DNA from 3 places in the Nocardioides sp. NPDC087217 genome. Region 1 is predicted to be linked to each of the others. Evidence: predicted binding sites of a transcription regulator. Region 1 holds the regulator's gene; each other region holds the start of a gene.
The links. The regulator LexA, encoded in region 1, represses DNA repair genes until DNA is damaged. The targets are predictions, from matches to a motif close to TCGAACANNTGTTCGA.
Positions count from the first base shown of each region.

Region 2: recA (recombinase RecA) is a predicted target of LexA. The motif match lies at 3,024-3,039, and genes of this name have one in related genera.
Region 3: ACIO3S_RS23510 (SAV_6107 family HEPN domain-containing protein) is a predicted target of LexA. The motif match lies at 3,410-3,425, and genes of this name have one in related genera.

Region 1 is NZ_JBIUZB010000001.1:976,165-982,635, forward strand. Features, by position in the region: gene ACIO3S_RS04835 (ATP-dependent DNA helicase) at 1-710, shown strand, start outside; gene ACIO3S_RS04840 (MXAN_6640 family putative metalloprotease) at 768-2,324, opposite strand; gene ACIO3S_RS04845 (alkaline phosphatase D family protein) at 2,399-4,069, opposite strand; gene lexA (transcriptional repressor LexA) at 4,156-4,923, opposite strand; gene ACIO3S_RS04855 (LysM peptidoglycan-binding domain-containing protein) at 5,106-5,483, shown strand; gene ACIO3S_RS04860 (hypothetical protein) at 5,595-6,471, opposite strand, start outside.
Region 2 is NZ_JBIUZB010000002.1:1,375,894-1,382,364, forward strand. Features, by position in the region: gene ACIO3S_RS14040 (GNAT family N-acetyltransferase) at 1-422, opposite strand, end outside; gene ACIO3S_RS14045 (phosphoribosyltransferase) at 446-946, opposite strand; gene ACIO3S_RS14050 (regulatory protein RecX) at 943-1,704, opposite strand; gene recA (recombinase RecA) at 1,772-2,830, opposite strand; gene ACIO3S_RS14060 (DUF4396 domain-containing protein) at 3,079-3,816, opposite strand; gene ACIO3S_RS14065 (DUF6153 family protein) at 3,949-4,392, shown strand; gene ACIO3S_RS14070 (DUF305 domain-containing protein) at 4,486-5,130, shown strand; gene ACIO3S_RS14075 (MFS transporter) at 5,184-6,422, opposite strand; gene ACIO3S_RS14080 (DUF3046 domain-containing protein) at 6,419-6,471, opposite strand, start outside.
Region 3 is NZ_JBIUZB010000006.1:130,161-136,631, reverse strand. Features, by position in the region: gene ACIO3S_RS23530 (transglutaminaseTgpA domain-containing protein) at 1-357, shown strand, start outside; gene ACIO3S_RS23525 (DUF3040 domain-containing protein) at 382-750, opposite strand; gene dinB (DNA polymerase IV) at 896-2,080, opposite strand; gene ACIO3S_RS23515 (methyltransferase domain-containing protein) at 2,102-2,827, opposite strand; gene ACIO3S_RS23510 (SAV_6107 family HEPN domain-containing protein) at 2,877-3,338, opposite strand; gene ACIO3S_RS23505 (hypothetical protein) at 3,509-4,102, opposite strand; gene ACIO3S_RS23500 (DUF4126 domain-containing protein) at 4,347-4,982, shown strand; gene ACIO3S_RS23495 (phytoene desaturase family protein) at 4,979-6,304, shown strand; gene metF (methylenetetrahydrofolate reductase [NAD(P)H]) at 6,312-6,471, opposite strand, start outside.

The DNA of each region.
Region 1 (6,471 bases):
GCGCCGGGGCGCAGCGTACCGATGACGTGCTGCCGTGGATCGGGCTCGATGTTGGCAGCCCGTTCGACTACGGCAAGCAGGGGATCCTCTACGTCGCCCGCCACCTGCCTCCGCCCGGACGCGACGGCATGGGCGCCAAGACCCTGGACGAGATCGTCGACCTGGTCGACGCGGCCGACGGGCGTACGCTCGGGCTCTTCTCCTCCCGGCGAGCCGCCGAGGCCGCCGCCGAGGTCGTGCGCCAGAAGCTGCCTCACCTGACCACGCTGGCCCAGGGCGACGCGCAGCTGCCCGAGCTCGCCGCGCAGTTCGTCGCCGACCCGCACACGGTGCTCTTCGGCACGCTGTCGCTGTGGCAGGGCCTCGACGTCCCCGGCGACACCTGCCAGCTCGTGATCATCGACCGGATCCCGTTCCCGCGGCCCGACGACCCGCTGATGTCAGCCCGGCAGCAGGCGGCGGACAAGGCCGGCGGCAACGGGTTCATGCAGGTCGCCGCCACCCATGCGGCGCTGCTGCTCGCCCAGGGCGCCGGCCGGCTGATCCGCACCACCACCGACCGTGGCGTGGTGGCCGTCCTGGACGCCCGCCTGGCCACCGCCCGCTACGGCGGATTCCTCAAGGCCAGCCTGCCGCCGATGTGGGCCACAACCGACCCGGATGTCGTACGGAAGGCCCTCAAGCGACTGTCGGAGATGGCCTCGTCCTGACCGAAAATCACGCCGAGTCGGCTCGTTCTAACGAGCCGACTCGGCGTGATCTGAGGGTCAGCGGTACGTCTTCGCCCACCAGCGGTGGGTGGCCTTGTCGGGGGTCGCGATGCCGTGGCACGAGAACGCGGTGCCCTGGCCGCAGTTGAAGTTGCTGCTCGCGTTGGCGAAGGTGACCTCGACCTTGCGGATCCGCTTCGAGGAGAAGCCCTCGATGGTCTTGGTGGCGATGCCCTTGCTGTTGGGCTTGAGGTAGTAGACGCCGCGGGTGCCGTCGGTGCGGAAGATGCTGACCACGGCGCCGTTGGCGTTGGGCCGGGCCACGTCGACCTTGACCCGCAGCTTCCAGCCCTTGCCGACGTTCTTCGGGACGAGGCGCTGGGAGGCGTAGGTCAGGTGCTTGAGGGTGAACTGGCCGTCGACGGTCTGGCGCTTGGCGGGCAGCGCAGTGCGGCCGTCGTAGACCGGCGGGTAGTAGGCCCGGCCTTCGCTGTAGGTCTTCGAGGGGGCCAGGTTCGCGGCGGCGAAGCGGATGTACTGCTGCTTAAGCGTGGTGCCACGAGCGGCAAGCGCCTGTCGGATGGCGGTGGTCGAGTAGGTCGAGGGCGCTCGGTTCCAGATCGAGAGGACGACCTCCGGCAGGGTCCCGCGCTCCTTGGCGAAGCGCTCGGACAGGTAGCGGAAGAAGATCCAGTTGCCGTAGATGCCGAGGTTGGAGGCGTAGGAGTTGTCCAGCGGCTTGCGCTGGTCCTCGAGCTGGCCGTAGCCCAGGTACTGCCGGTTGTCGTTGATGCTGTCGTAGACCTCGTCCTCGACCCAGGTCGCGGTCGACTCCATCATCCAGCGGTCCTCGCCGGCGTCGTAGGCGAACTGGACCGCGTGGAAGTATTCGTGGGCGGCGGTCACCCGGAGGTTCTCGGTGGGTGTGTTGACCGTGCCGTACTCGCTGGTGGCGTAGTCGTTGTCCATGACGCAGTAGGCCGTCGCGGCCGTCTTGGAGACCTTGGTCTCAGGCGCGCAGTAGCCGTAGTAGCCCTCGTCGTAGAGGTTCTCCAGGTAGATGTCGACCTTGCCCGGGGTGACCGACTTGTCGGCCGCGGGCTTGCGGTAGCCCGCCTGCACGTAGAGGTTGTGGACCTTCGTGACCACGTCACGGACCTGGTTCGCGTACGTCGACGAGGCGCGGTCGCCGCCCTTGCCCGGCGTGTAGTGGACGCAGACCGCGTCGCTGCAGGTCTGGGTGGCGGTGCGCGGGCGGGCGAGCAGCTCACGCGCGGCCGCCTTGTTGGAGCCGTCCAGGGCGTCCTTGGCGTTCCACAGGTCGGTCAGCGCGATGGTTGCGTCGGGCCGGCCCGCGACGTGCCGACCGGGCACGACCTGGCGAGCGCCGCGCACCGACTGGTTGCGCTTGACCTTCTTGGCCGCGGCGAGCGCCTCCCGGGCCGCCTTCTCCGTCACCGGCTGCGCGGCGCTGGTGTCACCGCCGGTCCTCACCGAGGTCGCCGGCGTCGAACCGGTTGCGGGCATGGTGGCGACGAATGTCGCGGCGACCATGCCTGCGATCAGGACGAGGGATCGTTGTTTGCGGTTGATCCGGCGGGCAATGTTTCGCATGAGATACCAGACGTTCGGGAAGGCAGACCTGGGCAGTCTAAGCGCAGAGCGCCGCTGTGTCCGGGGGACACGGCCTAGACGGGCTCCGTGACGTGATGGAGCCTGTTCCTTCCGGTTGCGGTGGCGTACGACCTGGTCCAGGTGGCGGTGGTGGTGGAGTCCTTGCGCTCGCCGATGACGTACCAGTCCATCTGAGCCCGGTTGCGGGTCACGTCGAGGACGGAGTAGCCGTGGTCGTCGAAGTTGAGGTAGCGGACGTGGCGGTTGGCGGTCCTGATGATGTTCTCGACCGTGAGGCTGACCGTGCGGCGCGGCGCACCGAGGATGTCCTTGAGGTTGTTCGAGGTCACCGAGGTGGCCACGAACTCGACCCCGGCGGTCTTGCCGAGCGGGTAGACGGCGGAGTCGTACGGCAGGTCGCAGGCCCACGCCGAGTGGATGTCGCCGGTGACGAAGACGGTGTCGGTGATCGCGTGGTTGCGGATGTGCTCGAAGAGCTCGGTGCGGTCGGCGGTGTAGCCGTCCCACTGGTCCACGTTGTAGGCGATGCCGTTGTCGGGCAGCAGGCCGGTGACGTCGTTGACCGGGCTGATGAGGCTCTTGGGGAGCGCGCCGAAGGTGACCGGCGCGATCATCACCGGGTTGCCGACGATCTTCCACTGAGCATCGGTGAGCAGGCCGTCCTTGAGCCAGGCAAGCTGCTCGTCACCGGTGATCGTGCGGTCAGGGTCGTCGACGCCGGAGAGGTCGGTGCGGGCGACCTGCTGGGAGCGGTAGGAGCGCAGGTCGAGCATGCTCAGCTCGAGCAGGTTGCCGAAACGCAGCCGCCGGTAGATGCGGTCGTGGAGGTGGCTGTCGGTCTCCACCGTGGCTGTGCCGTCGACGCGCAGCGGCATCCACTCGTCATAGGCCTGGTTGGCGTTGGTCTTGCGGTCGATCCAGTCGTACTCGCCGGGCTCGTTGTTCTCGGCGCCCAGCAGCCAGGCGTCGTTGGCCGACTCGTGGTCGTCCCAGGTGACGATCCAGGGCAGCCGGGCGTGGGCGGCGGAGAGGTCGGCGTCGCGCTTGTACTGCGCGTGCCGGATCCGGTAGTCGGCCAGCGTGTGCATCTCGTGGGCAGGCTCGTGCGGCCGGACGTTCTCGTTGGCCATGCCGTAGCCGTACTCGCCGGGCGCGTACTCGTAGAGGTAGTCGCCCAGGTGGAGGATCGCGTGCAGGTCGTCGCGGGCGGCCAGGTGGCGGTAGGACGCGAACCAGCCGGCCTGCAGGTTGGAGCAGGAGACCACCCCGAAACGTACGTTCTCCGGGGTTGCGTCCGCGGCCGGAGCGGTGCGGGTGCGGCCGACCCGGCTGGTCTGGCCGTTGTAGGTGAAGCGGTAGAAGTACCAGCTCTCCGGGGCCAGGCCGGAGACGTCGAGCTTCACGGTGTGGTCGCGGTCGGGGCCCGTCTGCTGGGATCCCTTCGCGGTGACGCGGCCGAAGTCGGCGGTGGGTGAGACCTCCCAGCGGACCAGGACCTCCTCACCCTGTCCGGACCCCGGAGTCGCGTCCACGGTCGGCGTGACCCGGGTCCAGATGACCACGCGGTCCGGGAGTGGGTCACCGGAGGCGACACCGTGCTGGAAGTGGGTGAGCGCGCCGCTCGCTGCCTCGGCGGGCTCGGGAAGAGCGATGGCTCCGGCCCCTGCGGCGGTCGCCAGCCCGGCGGCGATGAGGGTACGGCGGTCGATCTGCGTCTGGGTCACGCTGTATGGAACGACGCAGCCGCCGGCCCTGTCATGGGCCGGCGGCTGGATTTCACGCAGTGTTCCCGGACTGGTTCCGGGAGGGCTCAGAGGCTTCGCAGAACCGCCGTCACCTTGCCGAGGATGGTCGCGTGGGTGCCGTCGATCGGCTCGTACGCAGCGTTGTGCGGCAGCAGCCAGACCTTGCCGTCCTTGCGGGAGAGCGTCTTGACCGTGGCCTCGCCGTCGATCAGCGCGGCCACGATCTCGCCGTTCTCGGCGGTCGGCTGCTGGCGCACGACCACGAAGTCGCCGTCGCAGATCGCCGCGTCGACCATCGAGTCACCGGAGACCGAGAGCAGGAAGAGGTCGCCGTTGCCGACCAGCTGCTTGGGCAGCGGGAAGACGTCCTCGATGCTCTGCTGGCTCGAGGTCTCCTCGGCCAGGATCGGGCCACCGGCCGCGATCCGCCCGACCAGGGGGACCATGGCGGCGTCGGGGTTGGGGTTGATGTCGGCCTCGGCGGTGATCGTCGACTCGGGCTCCTCGCCGGACATGGCCTTGCGGTGGGCCATCACCTCCGGGAGGAAGACCTCCAGAGCGCGCGGTCGCTTCGGGTCCTTGCGGATCAGACCACGCTGCTCCAGCGCACGGAGCTGGTGGGCGACGCTGCTGGTGCTGGTCAGCCCGACCGCGGCCCCGATCTCGCGCATGCTGGGCGGGTAGCCGCGCTGCTCGATGCTGTCGCGCAGGTGAGCGAGGATGCGCTGCTGACGCGGCGTGAGCCCGGTCGCGTCCGGCGGCCCGTCGGGCAGCTCGCGGACGCGGCTCTTCTTCGAACCGCCTGATCCGGTGCCTGTCTTCTGCGTGGTCATGTCATCACATTAGTCCCTCTGGCACCACGACATCAAACATTTGTTCGACCTCGTGGGCGGCGCGTGTCGGCGTTCGAAAATTCTTGGGGTCGCTACTTGCGTTGTTCGAACACGTGATCTACCTTCGAACATGTGCTCGATCGAACACGTGATCGAGAGACTTGTGATCAGGAGGCCGTGAGATGAGTGCAACAGTCTATGTGCTGCCCGTAGCCGAGCCGCCGCGTCCGGCGCCGGAGGTGCGTCGCTCGACCGTGCGGCTCACGCGTCGCGGCCGAGTCGTCGTGTTCGCATTCGCGCTCGTCGTGCTCTTCGGGATCGCGCTGATCGGGGCACGGGTGGCGTTCGCGGTGGAGAACGGTGCGGACAAAAGCCCCTCCACCTCCGCCCACACGATGGTCGTCGGCGATGGCGACACGCTCTGGGACATCTCCTCGAAGGCCATCGCCGGCACCGACTCCTCGATTCGGGAGATGGAGCAGAGGATCAAGGAGCTCAACGGTCTCGAGTCCTCGATGCTCGTGTCCGGACAGACGCTGATCGTTCCGACCGCGCCGTAGGGCGCCGCTATAGATGTCCGGCTGCTCCTTCGACCCTGGCAGCCGGCTACCGGGGAAAGTGAGAGTGCTGCAGACGATGGGAAGCGTCTGCAGCACTCTCGCTGTGTCGGGTCAGTGGCGCCCGCGGTAGGGGCTGTCCGGCTCGGCCGGCGGCCACTGCTTGTTGCGTGTGCTGTGTCGCGGCGGCCACTCGTCGTCCGGCTCGACCGTCGGTTCCTGGGGCTGGCGCTGGGTGGGCATCGCCTGGGTCGCGGCGGGGTCCTGGGTCAGTCGAGCCCGCGAGCCGGTCTGGCCGTAGCCGGTCGGGGTCTGGTAGGCGCCGGACTGATACTGCGGGGAGCTGGCCTGCTGGGTGGGGTAGCTGTCCGTGCCGTATCCCTGCGAGCTGTACCCCGGAGTGCTCTGTGGTGTCGACGTCGGTGTCGGCGGGCTGGAGTAGTAGGGCTGTGGGGCGGGCGGCGGGCTGGTCGGCGGTTGGTAGGACGGCGCACCGTAGGCGGCCCGGCTGCCGGTGTTGCCGTAGGCCTGGTCGCTGCTGGGGTAGCCGTAGGGCGACTGGGAGCCGGTGTCGGTATAGGCCGAGCGGTTGCTGGTGTCGCCGTAGGGCGGCTGGCTCCCGGTGTCGGAGCTGTGCCGGCCGTACGAACCGGTGTCGTCGTAGCCGTAGGAGCCGGTGCCGTAGTAGTCCTGCTCCGGGTAGGCCTGCTCAGGGTAGGCCTGGTCGGAGTAGGCCGGGGCCGAGTAGTCCTGCTCCTCGACGTAGGCGTTGGAGTGGCTTCCGGTGTAGTCGTCGGTGGGTGGCGTGGTGGGGGAGCCGGAGAAGGCCCGCCAGGCCTTCCCGGCGAAGGTGAAGGTCAGGAAGAGGCAGGCGACTGCAACGACCGCCGCGATGGCGAGCTTCGCCCAGGCGCCGGAATCGCCTCCCCGTGCGTCGGCCCCGAAACCGACGGCGACCCACACGAGCACTCCCCAGATGACGAGGAAGGCC
Region 2 (6,471 bases), on a different contig from region 1:
TCCGGGTCGGGGGTGAGCAGCGCATAGTCGGGCTCGTCGCTGATCCGGTAGTCCTGGCAGAACCCGATCGAGCGACCGTTGACCTCGATCACCCAGAACGTCACCGGCGTCTTGCCGTCGATGTCGGGCCCGTAGTTGTCGGCCACCCAGTCGGGTGTGGGGTCGCCGTCCACGCCGTACCACCGGTGCACGTGCTCCGCGTTGAGCCAGCGGACCAGGTGGGGTAGGTCGCCGCGGGTCATCGGTCGCAGCGCTACCACCGGCATCGGGTCGGAGGAGAACTCCTTCACCTCACCGGAGAGGTCCACCGCGTACGCAGGCCGCCCGGCGATCCTCGTCGCCGCCGCTGCCCAGCTCTCCCCCGGGCGCGTCACCCCGCCGAGACGGTGTGTCCCGTTGTGGACCGCAACCGGCGTGAACATGCACCCAGGTTAACGCCGCTGGGTCAGTGGGCCTGGCCGCCGCGGCGGTCGACGAGCGGCGGCTGGGAGGACCACGGGAAGTCGATCCAGCGGTCGGTCTTCTTGTAGACGTAGTCGGCGTTGATCACAGTCCACGGCTTCTCGAAGATGACCGCGGTGCGGGCCTCGGCCACGTGGCCCTCGCAGAAGTCGTGGACGATCTCGAGGGTCTTGCCGGTGTCGGCGACGTCGTCGGCGATGAGCACCTTCATCCCGGTCAGGTCGACGGCCGCCGGGGTCGGCGGGAGCATGATCGGAACGTCGAGGCGCTCGTTGATGCCGGTGTAGAACTCCACGTTGACCGCGGACAGGTTCTTCACGTCGAGCGCGTAGCCCAGGCCCATCCCGAGGGCGAGGCCACCACGGGCGATGGAGAGCACGATGTCGGGCTCGTAGCCGCTGTCGACGACCTTCTGGGCGATGTCGCGCACCGCGGTGCCGAAGAGGTCGTAGGTCAGGATCTCGCGCTCTTGCTGCTCACTCACAGATCGGATTCTGGCACGAGACCGCCGGCGCCATCGTCATCGGCCAGGCTGAGCTCCTCGCGAACGATGCTGTAGGCCACACCGGCGCCGTATCCCTTGCGGGCGAGCATCCCGACCAGACGGCGGGTCTTGGTCTGGTCGTCGAAGCGCTCCAGGGAGCGTAGCTTCCGCCGGACCATCCGCCGGCCGGCCTCACGCTCGTCGTCGGGGTCGATCTCGTCGAGCGCATCGCGGGCCACGTCGTCGTCGATGCCCTTGCGGCGCAGCTCCTGGGCCAGGGCTCGTCGGGCCAGGCCCTTGCCGGGCTGTCGGCTGGCGATCCAAGCCCTGGCGAAGGCCTCGTCGTCGATCAGGCCGACCTCTTCGAAGCGGTCCAGCAGCCGCGTCGCCAGGGCTGCCGGGACCTCCTTCTTCTCCAGCTTGTCGGCAAGCTCCTTGCGGCTGCGCGCCTGGCCGGTCAGGGCGTCGAGGAGGATCTTCCGGGCGATCGCCTCGTGGTCGGGCTCGGGGTCGTTCTTGGGATCGGCCGGGTCCGCGGGGCGGGGTTTCCGCCGACGGGAACGTGTTGGTTTCGACTCGTCGTCGCTCCTTCGTCGCGACGACGGCTCGACCGACGGGGGCGACGGCTCGACCGACGGGGGCGACGGCTCGACCGACGGGGGCGACGGCTCGACTGACGGGGACGGGGCCTTTCCGGCCCAGGCTTCGACGCCGAGAGTCACGTCCCCCAGCCAGTCGGGCGCAGGCCGTTCGTCCACCCAGGGATCCTGGGTGGACGAACGATCAGGCCTTGACGAAGCCACGGGTCAGCCGGTGCCTGTGGACCTAGAAGTCCTCGACGCCGGCGGGCTCGGCCGCGGGCGCCTCGCCGTCGGCCGGGGCGTCGACCGTCGGCACGACCCCGAGCTTCTCCAGGATCCGCTTCTCCAGCTCGTTGGCCAGGTCGGGGTTGTCCTTGAGGAAGTTGCGGGAGTTCTCCTTGCCCTGACCGAGCTGGTCGCCCTCGTAGGTGTACCAAGCGCCGGCCTTGCGGACCAGGCCCGCCTCGACACCGACGTCGATCAGGCCGCCCTCACGGGAGATGCCCTTCCCGTACATGATGTCGAACTCCGCCTGCTTGAACGGCGGGGCGACCTTGTTCTTCACGACCTTGACGCGGGTGCGGTTGCCGACCATGTCGGTGCCGTCCTTGAGCGTCTCGATCCGGCGCACGTCGAGTCGCACCGAGGAGTAGAACTTCAGCGCGCGACCACCGGTCGTGGTCTCGGGCGAGCCGAACATCACGCCGATCTTCTCGCGCAGCTGGTTGATGAAGATCGCGGTCGTGCCGGAGTTGTTGAGCGCACCGGTCATCTTTCGCAGCGCCTGGCTCATCAGTCGAGCCTGCAGACCGACGTGGCTGTCGCCCATCTCGCCCTCGATCTCGGCCCGCGGCACCAGCGCCGCGACGGAGTCGATGACGATCAGGTCGAGCGCACCCGAGCGGATCAGCATGTCGGCGATCTCCAGGGCCTGCTCACCCGAGTCGGGCTGGGAGACCAGCAGGGCGTCGGTGTCGACGCCGAGGTTCTTCGCGTATTCCGGGTCGAGCGCGTGCTCGGCGTCGATGAAGGCCACGATGCCGCCGGCGCGCTGCGCGCTGGCGACCGAGTGGAGGGCCACCGTCGTCTTACCCGAGGACTCCGGACCGTAGATCTCCACGACCCGCCCGCGGGGCAGACCGCCCAGACCCAGCGCCACGTCGAGCGCGATCGAGCCGGTCGGGATCACTTCCAGCGGAGCCCGGGTCTCATCGCCCAGCCGCATGACCGAGCCCTTGCCGAACTGCCTCTCGATGTTGGCGAGAGCGGCGTCCAATGCCTTCTCGCGATCACCTGCCGCCATGTTCTTTCCTTCCTGAGGGGCAGACTTCTTCCCCTTGCCTGCCGCTTGTCCACGTGTCTTCGTCGTCATCAAGGCAGACGCTAGACGGGACCACCGACAGTTTTGAACGGGACCCTCTGGCACGGTGTTTCACGACCCGGTTTTTGCCTGGGCGATAGCACGAACCACGCTCCACCTACTACCACACACTAGCCCGAACAAGCGTTCGATGTGAACACCTGTTCGGGCGTGTCGGGGTCGTCGGATCCTCAGTGGCCCTGCATCTCGACCTGCTCGGCGGGAGCCGAGCCGCCACCCATCTCGTCGGCGACGGCGACCGACAGGCCACCGAGCATGAAGGCGATGATCACCGCGGCCAGGGCACCGCTCGAGAAGGACGGGATGAAGCGGCGTACGCCTTCCTGGACCGGCTCCGCGCCGTGGTACTGATGAGTGAGCGCATGCCCCTTGCCCCGCTGGAGCAGGTATCGGTTCACCGGGAAGGCCGCCACGAAGGCCACCGAGAGGGCGATCATCATCCCGATCCAGAACACGACGTTGACCAGGCCGGCCTCCATGGCCCCGGGGATCAGCGCCATCACCAGGTTGTCGACCAGCTCCATCGTGGCGATCGAGAGGGTGTCGGCGGCCAGCACGACGCTGAACGCCGCACCGACGGCCAGACCCGACTTGAGCAGCGGCAGCGTCGAGAGCGCGTAGCCGAAGGCGAACGCCAGCGCGACGGCCAGGACGATCGTCCACCCTGTGCTGAGCCCGATGGCGGTGCCGATCATCAGTCCGGCGATCTCGCCGATCGCACATCCGGTGAGGCAGTGCAGCGTGGCACTGGCCGCCATCGCGTTCACCCCGCCCCCGTGCGCGCCGTGCGCATCATGCGCGCCGTGCGCCGAGTGGTCGCCGCCATGACCCTCATGGTCCTCGTGCATCGAGTGCTGATGTCCGCCGTGGTCGTGTCCAGCATGCAGATGCTCGTCATGCGACGTCATGTCGCTCCCTTGGTCGATCGGTCCGTTGTGCCTACCCGACATTCATACCCCATGGGGGTATGTACTCGCAAGCGACATCTGGTCGGAGACCTCACTTTGTCCAACCACGAAGGACTCCTTAGGGTGTGCTGTGTGTGGACGGCAGCGCGACGACGGCAGTGGACGACCCGTGCGGTCGCGCGCGCCGGCCTGCTGGCGGCGGTCGTGGTCACGGTCGCCGGTCTCCTGGCCATGCATGCGCTGAGCCTCCACGGCACCGACTCCGACGGCGAGCACGGCGCGCTGAGCCTGCCCGCCGCCCACGTCGAGCACACGCACGCTCTCGAGCACACCGGCCACGGAGCGGCCGACGCCGCCGGCCACCCGGGCGGCGACGGGCACACGGCGATGATGCTGTGCGCGGCCTTCCTGCTCGCCGCCGGCGTGCTGCTGCTGAGCGGGCTGTGGCGGCGTACTCCTTCCTGGTGGTTCTCACGGGCCCGCGGCTGGTCCCGGACCAGCGGATTCGCGCCCTTGCTCACCTGTCCCGCGACCGGGCCGCCCTCCGTCTGGGCCTACTCCGTCATCAGGTGCTGAGCGGCCTGACGCCACCCGCGGCCCGGCCATGCCCGAGGTCCGCTGGTGGGTCAGCGATGCCCGTAATCAGCACTTGACAAGGAGAAACAACAGATGCGTACGCAACGTCCCCTCTTCCGCGCGACCTGGGCGGCGGCCGGCCTGGCCGTGCTGCTCACCCTGTCGGCCTGCGGCGGCAACGACGAGGCCGAGGCGCCTCAGAAGCTCTCGGAGACCGAGCACAACAAGGCCGATGTCACCTTCGCGACCGACATGATCCAGCACCACGCCCAGGCCCTGTCGATGGTCGACCTGACCATGGACCGCAACCTCGAGCCCGAGGTCCAGGAGTTGGCGGACTCGATCCGGGCGGCCCAGAGCCCCGAGATCGAGACCATGTCCGGCTGGCTCCAGCAGTGGGGCGAGGAGGTGCCGTCGACGATGCGTGACCACGTCAACGGCGGCCACGAGGGCCACGGCGACGGCGAGGACAGCAGCATGTCCGACTCCATGGAGGGCATGGACGGCGACATGCCCGGGATGATGTCGGCCGAGGACATGGACGCCCTCGAGAACGCCTCCGACGCCGAGTTCAGCGACATGTGGCTGACGATGATGATCGAGCACCACGAAGGCGCGGTCGAGATGTCGGAGACCGAGCAGGACGAGGGCCGGTTCAAGCCGGCCGTCGACCTGGCCGGGACGATCATCGAGTCGCAGACGGCCGAGATCGACACCATGGAGAAGCTCCTCGGCTGAGGACGCCGTGGTGGGCAGGGCCGCCCAGCGGCCCTGCCCACCAGGCAGGCCCGTCAGGCCGCCTTACGGGCCACGTACGCAGCCCCGAACAGCACCGTGACCAGCAGGATCGTGCCGAGCGCGAGCGCCGGATATCCGGCCAGGTCGACGACGACGCCCGACACCGCCCCGGCAGCGGCGGCGGCGACGCCCATGATCAGGTCGGCGGTGCCCTGGACGTCGGCGCGCACCTCGAGCGGGGTGTGGTCCGCGACCGAGGTGGCCGCGGCGATCGTGGCCAGCGACCAGCCGAGGCCGAGCAGGAAGAGCCCGACGAAGATCCGCGCGGAGCTGCCCTCCGGCGCGGCGGCGCACAGGACCAGGGACACCAGGAGCACCCCGCCGCCGAGCGCCATCACATCGGCCCGGCCGACGCGGTCGGCGAGCCAGCCGGCGATCGGCGCGAAGGCGAACATGCCCAGTACGTGCCCACTGATCACCAGGCCGATGATCTCCAGTCCGGCGCCGCCGTGCTCCATGTGGAGCGGGGTCATCACCATCACCGCGACCATCGTGGCGTGGGCCGCGGCCTGCCCGACGACCGCCGCCGCCAGCGCGGGCCGCTCCCGGATGACGGAGATCGCCCGGCGCCAGCTCGTGCCCTTCGCCTTCTCCGCCGGCGGAGCGCCCTCCCGGGCGACCAGCAGCGGGTCAGGTCGCAGGAAGACCCCGACCACCAGCGCGGCGGCCAGCATCCCCATCGACCCGATCGCGAACGGCCCGGTCAGTGCCGGGATCCCGACGGAGTCGGAGAAGATCTCGGCGACGCCGGTCAGGTTGGGCCCGATCACCGCCCCGAACGTCGTGGCCCAGACCACGACCGACAGCGCTCGCGCACGGCTCCTGGCAGGTGCCAGGTCGGTGGCCGCGTACCGCGCTCCGTTGTTGGCGGCGGTGGTCGCGCCCAGCAGCACGGCGCCGACCAGCAGCAGCGTCATCGATCCGACCACGCCGGCCAGCACCGCCAGCAGCCCACCGGCCGCCCCGAGCAGGTAGCCCGCCACCAGCCCGAACCGGCGCCCGCGCGCGTCCATGACCCGCCCCAGGACGTACGCAGCGACGGCAGCGCCGAGCACCTGGGTCGTCTGCGAGAGACCTGCCATCGACTCCGAGCCGGACAGGTCGCGCGCCAGCAGGGAGGCGGTCGCGATGCCGATCGTGATGCCCATCGCCCCGACCGCCTGGGTGGCGACCAGGGTGAGGATGGTGCGCTTCTGGACCGCGGCCACCGAGGCCGGTGCGACCAGCGTCACCGCTCACGCGCCGGCAGCTCCAGGGCCTTCCAGACCGCGGCCCAGACCT
Region 3 (6,471 bases), on a different contig from region 1:
GAGGCCGGCTGGAGCGAGCTGGGCGACACCGCGATCGACCTCGGTCTCCCCTGGACCGGCACCCGTTCACCTCGGGAGGAGGCCACCGGCCTGGCGCCGCATCTGCAGGATCGCGAGCCGATGCTCGCGCTGCAGCGGATCGTGGCCGCCGTCGAGCGCAACCGCTATGCGGAGCACCGCGACACCGCGGCGATCGGGGACGACGTACGCCTCGTCTCGGCCGCGCTCAGGGAGCACGCCGATCGGCGTGCCCGTCGCCGGGCGCGCCTGTGGCCGGCGTCGGTCTTCCGCCGCCCGCCGGCACCAGCCTCCGACGGACCGGTCGCGCGGTCCGAGCGGGAGCTGATCTCGTCCTAGAGGTCCCTCTGAGAGGTCGTTCTCTCAGAGGTCGTTGTCGCGGCGGCGCTGCTTCCAGCGCTCGCTGGCCCGGTCGAAGAACGAGCTGCGGGGTGTGTGGTCCCCGTCGTCCTCCTCGACCGCGGCAGCACCACGAAGAGCGGTGAGCAGCACGGAGGTCGAGGCCAGCATCACCAAGAAGCCGACCACCCCGACGATCCACATCCGTGAGATCACACCGGTCATCAGCAACGCGACACCACCGGCGAGCACGATGCCCGCGATGACCGCGTGTCGACGTTGGGCACGGCGCAGGGCCGTGCCTCGGAGGGCGGAGGCGAACTTCGGGTCCTCCGCCGAGAGCGCGCGCTCCATCTGCTCGAGCAGGCGAAGCTCCTCTTCCGAGAGTGGCACCGTACCTCCCATGTCCTGTTGGGGTATCTCCAAGTCTAGGCTGGCCAACCTGAAGGCGGTAGTGAGCCCAGAAAATTCTTGCCCCTTGACGTTCTGCCACATGGCACAACCAGAACCGATTGTGTCAAGCAAAGTGGCGGGTGCGTCAACCCCGGCCCTGATCGAGCAGGCTTGCGCGGCGTACGAGGCTGGATCCGAAGCGTTCGGCGACCTGGTCGATGGCGCGGTCGGCCTCGGACCAGCCCCGCTCCCGCTCGCCGAGCACCAGCTGCCGGTCGGTGCCCTCGCGGGCGACCAGGTGCTCGACCCGGACCCCGACCAGGCGCAGCGCCCGGCCGCGGAGATTCAGCTCGTCGTAGAGGCGGACCGCGGTGGCGTGCACCTCCTGGGTGACGTCGGTGGGATCAGGCAACGTGCGCGAGCGCGAGATGGTCTTGAAGTCGGTGAACCGCACGGTGAGCGCGACCGTGCGGCCGACCGTGCCTGCCCGCCGCATCCGCCGGGTGACCCGGGCCGAGAGGCGCAGCAGCTCGCGGACGATGTCCTCGCGGTCGCTCAGATCGTGCCCGAAGGTCTCCTGGGCGCCGGTGGACCGGTCAGGCAGGTCGGGGCCGAGCCGCCCGGTCAGCTCCCGCTGGTCGGTGCCGGTGGCGAGCCGGTGCAGGTGGCCACCGAGGCGCGGGCCGAGGATCTGGTGGAGGGTCGGCACCGGGGTGCGGGCGATGTCGCCCACCGTCTCGAAGCCGAGTCGCCGCAAGCGGGTCCTCGTGCTCGGGCCGACCCCGTAGAGCTCACCGACGTCGAGCGGGTGGAGGAAGCCGGGGATCTCCTCCGGCCGGACGACCACGACCCCGTCGGGTTTCGCCTTGCGGCTGCCGACCTTGGCCACGCTCGGGGTGGGCGCGACGCCGACCGAGCAGGTGATGCTCAGCTCCTCGGCGATCTGGCGACGGATCCGCTGGGCGATCCTCTCGGGGCTCCCGAAGAGCTTTGTCGCTCCCCGTACGTCGAGGAACGCCTCGTCGACGCTGACCACCTCCACCAGTGGGGTGGCGCGACGGAAGATCTCGCGGACCCGATGGGAGACCTCGGCGACCTCACCGAAGTCGAGACGGACCGAGACGAGCTGAGGGCACAGCCGTCTCGCCATCGAGCCCGGCATCGCGGCCTTGACCCCGTAGGCGCGTGCCGGATAGTTGGCGCAGGTCACCACTCCCCTTGCGTGACCCCCGACGACGACCGGCTGGTCCCAGAGCTCGGGCTGGTGCCTGATCGCCACAGAAACGAAGAAGGCGTCCATGTCGACATGGAGGATCGGGGTGCCGGTCACCCCGGACCTCCGAGGCGGTGCCTAGCGAAGCGAAGCGAGCAGATGCACCTGCGAAGCCAGCGGCAGGTAGTCCGCGCGGGTCGAGGCCCGCTGCTCGAGCTCGACGAGAGCGTTGGTTGCACCAGGGTCGACATCGAGCAATGACCCAGGAACGTGATCCACGAAGACACGTACGCCACGAACGTCGGTGACCTCGAAGCCCGCGGCCTCGAGCAGCCCGGTGACCTCGTCGAGCGCGAAGCGGCGACCGGAGCGCCCCTGCGGAGCGGTGTCGTCGAGGAGCTCGGCGGCCTGCGCGAAGTGGCCGGCCAGAGCGCGGGAGAGGACGGCGGCGGTGCGCTGGGCGACCAGCAGGCTGAGCGTGCCGCCGGGACGGAGCACCTCGCGGATCCCTGCCAGCGCCGCTGCGGGGTCGGGGACGACCTCGAGGACACCGTGGCAGAGCACCACGTCGGCACCGCTGGGGTCGGCGACGTCGGAGAGCGCGGCGAGGTCGCCCTGGCGCGCGTCGACGGAGACGCCGGCCTCGCGGGCCCGGCGGTCGAGCGCGGCCAGCGCGTCGGGGCTGGGGTCGACGACGGTGACCCGGTGGCCGAGCCCGGCGATGCGTACGGCTGAGGTGCCGGTGCCGCCGCCGATGTCGAGGACGTCGAGCGGGCCGGAGGCCAGGACCGGGTCGAGCGCGTCCCAGACGGCGACGGTCCGGGCGCCTGCCCGACGACTGGTTGAAGCGGAGCCAGCTGACATGAGGCCAAGCGTAGGCCCTGCCTCCCACCCTGCGTACGCCACACCTGGATCAGCCCACGAGGCGGTCGTGCCGGGACAGGGTGGCCTGCGAGGTGTGAGCCATCAGCCCGAGCGACTCCTCGACGACGGCGAGGAACCGGTCGGCGTCACGCACCTGCTCGTCGGCCTCCTCCGCGGTGACCGCACGGATCGAGCCGGCCTCCGCGGCGGCGCGCTTGGCGGCGCCGGCGGCGAAGTAGTCGGCCCACTCGGAGAGCTCGGGCGCGACCTTCTTGAGACGGACCCAGGCGTTCCACGGGCGACGGCGACCGGCGCGGCTCGCGGCCTCGACGGGATCGGTGCGGGCGGCAATCAGCGCGGCGGCGGCCTGGAGCGCGGCGACGTGAGCGATGGCGTACCTGCTCGGCACGTCGTCGGCCACGGTCGCCTCCGCGAGGGTCTCGGTGGCTCGGAAGAGGTAGCTGTGCGTCGTGGCCGGCAGCAGATGCATCGGGTCGTCCTTCTCGCTCACGGTCGACCCCGCAGTGGACGGCTCCGGCGGGCGTCGGGGGTCGAGGACGACGCCCGCCAGAGCCTGGTTGTTCGAACATCTGTTCGAACACGTGATCAAACTACACCCCGCCACCGACAGTCACAAGGACGAATCGAGGACGGGGCGTGTCGAGGGGTGGTGCGGGTCGCTCAGTCGTCGGCGACGGCGCCGCGAATGAGGTGCGGCGGGTGGATGTAGCGGGTGTTGGCCGGCAGCCACATGACCACCAGCAGCCCCGCGGCGATGACGATCGCGATCGTGGTGAGCACGCTGATGATCACCGGAGGGCCAGTCAGGATGCCGCCGACGCTGGCCACCGCGGAGATGAACACCAGGAAGGTGATCGTGATGCGGGCCCATTCGAAGCCGTTGCGGAGGAAGACCGCGAGCACACCCAGCATGCCGGCCATCACACCGAACAGGGTGATCGCCGGGGCGATGAAGGCCGGCGCGCTGACCCGGTTGTCGGTGGGCGGGTTGATGAGGGCCTCGAGCCCCTCGGTCTCCAGGATGCGCTTGGCCGAGGCGTTGCCCTCCGCCCACGCGCGCACCAGGTCATCGGAACGCAGCACCATGACCACGACCACGACGGCGCTGAACGCGATCAGACCGACGATCAGCCGGACCGCCCACGTCATCTCCCGCGGCACGGGCTCAGCAGCGAGGGCCGCCACCTCGACGGTGGTCTCCAGGTCCTCGTTCACGACCACACCTTCGTTCTCGTCGGGTGTCGTCATGGTCATCCGGTCTCCTTGCGACGTGGGGGGAACTCTGCGTTGATCAGCCCATTCTGCCGCACGGGGCACAACGGAGGTAAATACGGGATCGCGTGCGCCTGGTCTCGGGCCGACGCGATTCGGTCTCGACCCGCTTCGCGGCTTCGCAAGCTCAGTCGCTGCGCTCGCTCGACCTCCTCCCGTTGCGGCCGCGCTCGTTCCTCGCGCGGTCGCAGGCTCGGATGTCGGTGTCGTACGCCAAGATGTCCCCATGGAATCTCTAGCGCTGACCTTCTCCAGCGGGTGGGCCAGTGGCATCAACGCCTATCTGGTCGTGCTGGTGCTCGGCGTCGTGCAGCGGACGACGGGGGCCGAGGAGATCCCTGACGTGCTCGGCACCTGGCCGGTGCTGGCCGCCGCCGGGGCGATGTTCGCGATCGAGTTCGTCGCGGACAAGGTGCCCTACGTCGACTCGACGTGGGACTCGATCTCCACGGTGATCCGGCCCACGATCGGCGCCGTGATCGGCGTCCTGCTCGCCGGTGAGGCAGACTCGCTCAACGCGGCCGTCGGCGGCGTCGTGGGCGGCACCTCGGCGTTCATGTCCCACGTGGTCAAGGCCAGCGAGCGGCTGGCGGTCAACTCCTCCCCCGAGCCGGTCTCCAACTCGGTGGTCAGCCTGGCCGAGGACGGCCTCGTCCTCGGCGTGGTCTGGTTCGCCACCCAGCACCCGTTGGCCGCCGCCGGCATCGCCGCGATCCTGCTGGTGGCCGGGCTGGTGCTGGTGTATCTCCTCCTCCGCGCCGTGCGTGGGGGCTGGCGCAGGCTGACCCGGCGCGGAAGACGTGGCGCCCCTCCTCCAGGGGGCCCGTCCGACGGCACGACCAAGCCCTACCCCGTCCAGTGACCGCGGTCGTCGTCCTCGGGGGCGGGTACGCCGGGATGGCCAGCGCCGCCAGGCTGGCCAAGCTCGGCCACTCGGTGACCCTTCTCGAGGCCTCCGGTCAGCTCGGCGGCGCTCTGGTGCCGGTGCGCGAGGAGGGGTTCACCTGGGACGCCTCGGCGACCTCGACGCTGCTGCCCGCGGTGATGCGCGACCTGTTCCGCAAGTCCGGGCGGCCGGCTGAGCGTGAGCTGGAGCTGGTGCCGATGGACGTCATCCGCGAGCACCGGTTCGCCGACAAGAGCTCGGTCTCGGTGCCCGGCGGCACCCGAGGCGCCCAGCTGGCGGCCTTCGACGAGCTGGGCCCGGGCATGGGCCAGCAGTGGACCGACTACGTCGCCAGGTTCAGCGAGGACTGGGAGGTGCTGCGCCAGCACTACTTCGAGGTGCCGTGGGAGCCCACGGCGCTGCCCTCGGCCGTCGCGGAGCGGTTCCGTTCGCGCGAGACCCTCCACAAGCGGCTGCGCAAGACGTTCAAGGATGAGCGGCTCAGGCTGGTCGCGGCGCACCCGTTCGTCGCGGCGGGGCAGGAGCTGCGTGACGTACCTGCCTGGGCGGGGCTCATCGCCTATCTCGAGCAGCGCTTCGGCGCCTGGCGGGTCGAGGGCGGGATGGGGGTCGTGGCCGAGGTGCTCGCCGCCCGGATGGCCACCCGCCGGGTCTCGGTGCAGACCGCGACCCGCGTGGAGGACATCGTCGTACGCGACGGGCGGGCGGTCGCGGTCAGCACCACCGCCGGGGAGATCGATCTCGGCGCCGACGGAGCGGTCGTGGTCGCCTTCGACCCGCGCTCGTTGCCGGCCCTGCGGCCGCTGGTGGAACGTACGTTGCCTGCGATCCCGCCGATGACGTTCCACCTCGGGCTCTCCTCGCTGCCCGAGCACCTCGTCGACCTTCCCGACGAGCTGGTGCTCCACGGCGAGCCCACCCTGGTCGTACGCACCCGCGGGCTCGCCCCCGAGGGGCAGCACGCCTGGACGATCCACTCCCACGGCAAGCTGATGGAGGACGTCCTGCTGGCGCTGGCGCGCCACAAGATCGATCTGCGGGAGCACGTCGTGCACCGTGTCGACCTGGGCGCCGCCGAGCTCGTACGCCGCTGGCGCGGGTCACCGCTGGGCGTGAAGTGGGCGGGACGCGGCACGGTGTTCCAGCGCCTCGGGCCGCGCACCCCGCTCCCCAACGTCTACGCCGCCGGCGCCCACGCCACCCCCGGCTCCGGGCTGCCGTACGCCGGTCTCTCGTCCGCGCTGGTCGCGCAGTCGATCGGGCCTGCCGAGAGATGAGCGCAGGCTAGACCGTCACGTTGAGCTTGGCGAAGATCTCCAGCGTCGCCTTGGAGCGGTTCAGGGTGTAGAAGTGCAGCCCCGGGGCACCTCCGTCGAGGAGTTCCTGGCAGAGCTCGGCGGCCACGGCGATGCCCTCGGCACGGATGTCGGCGGGCTCGGGGCCG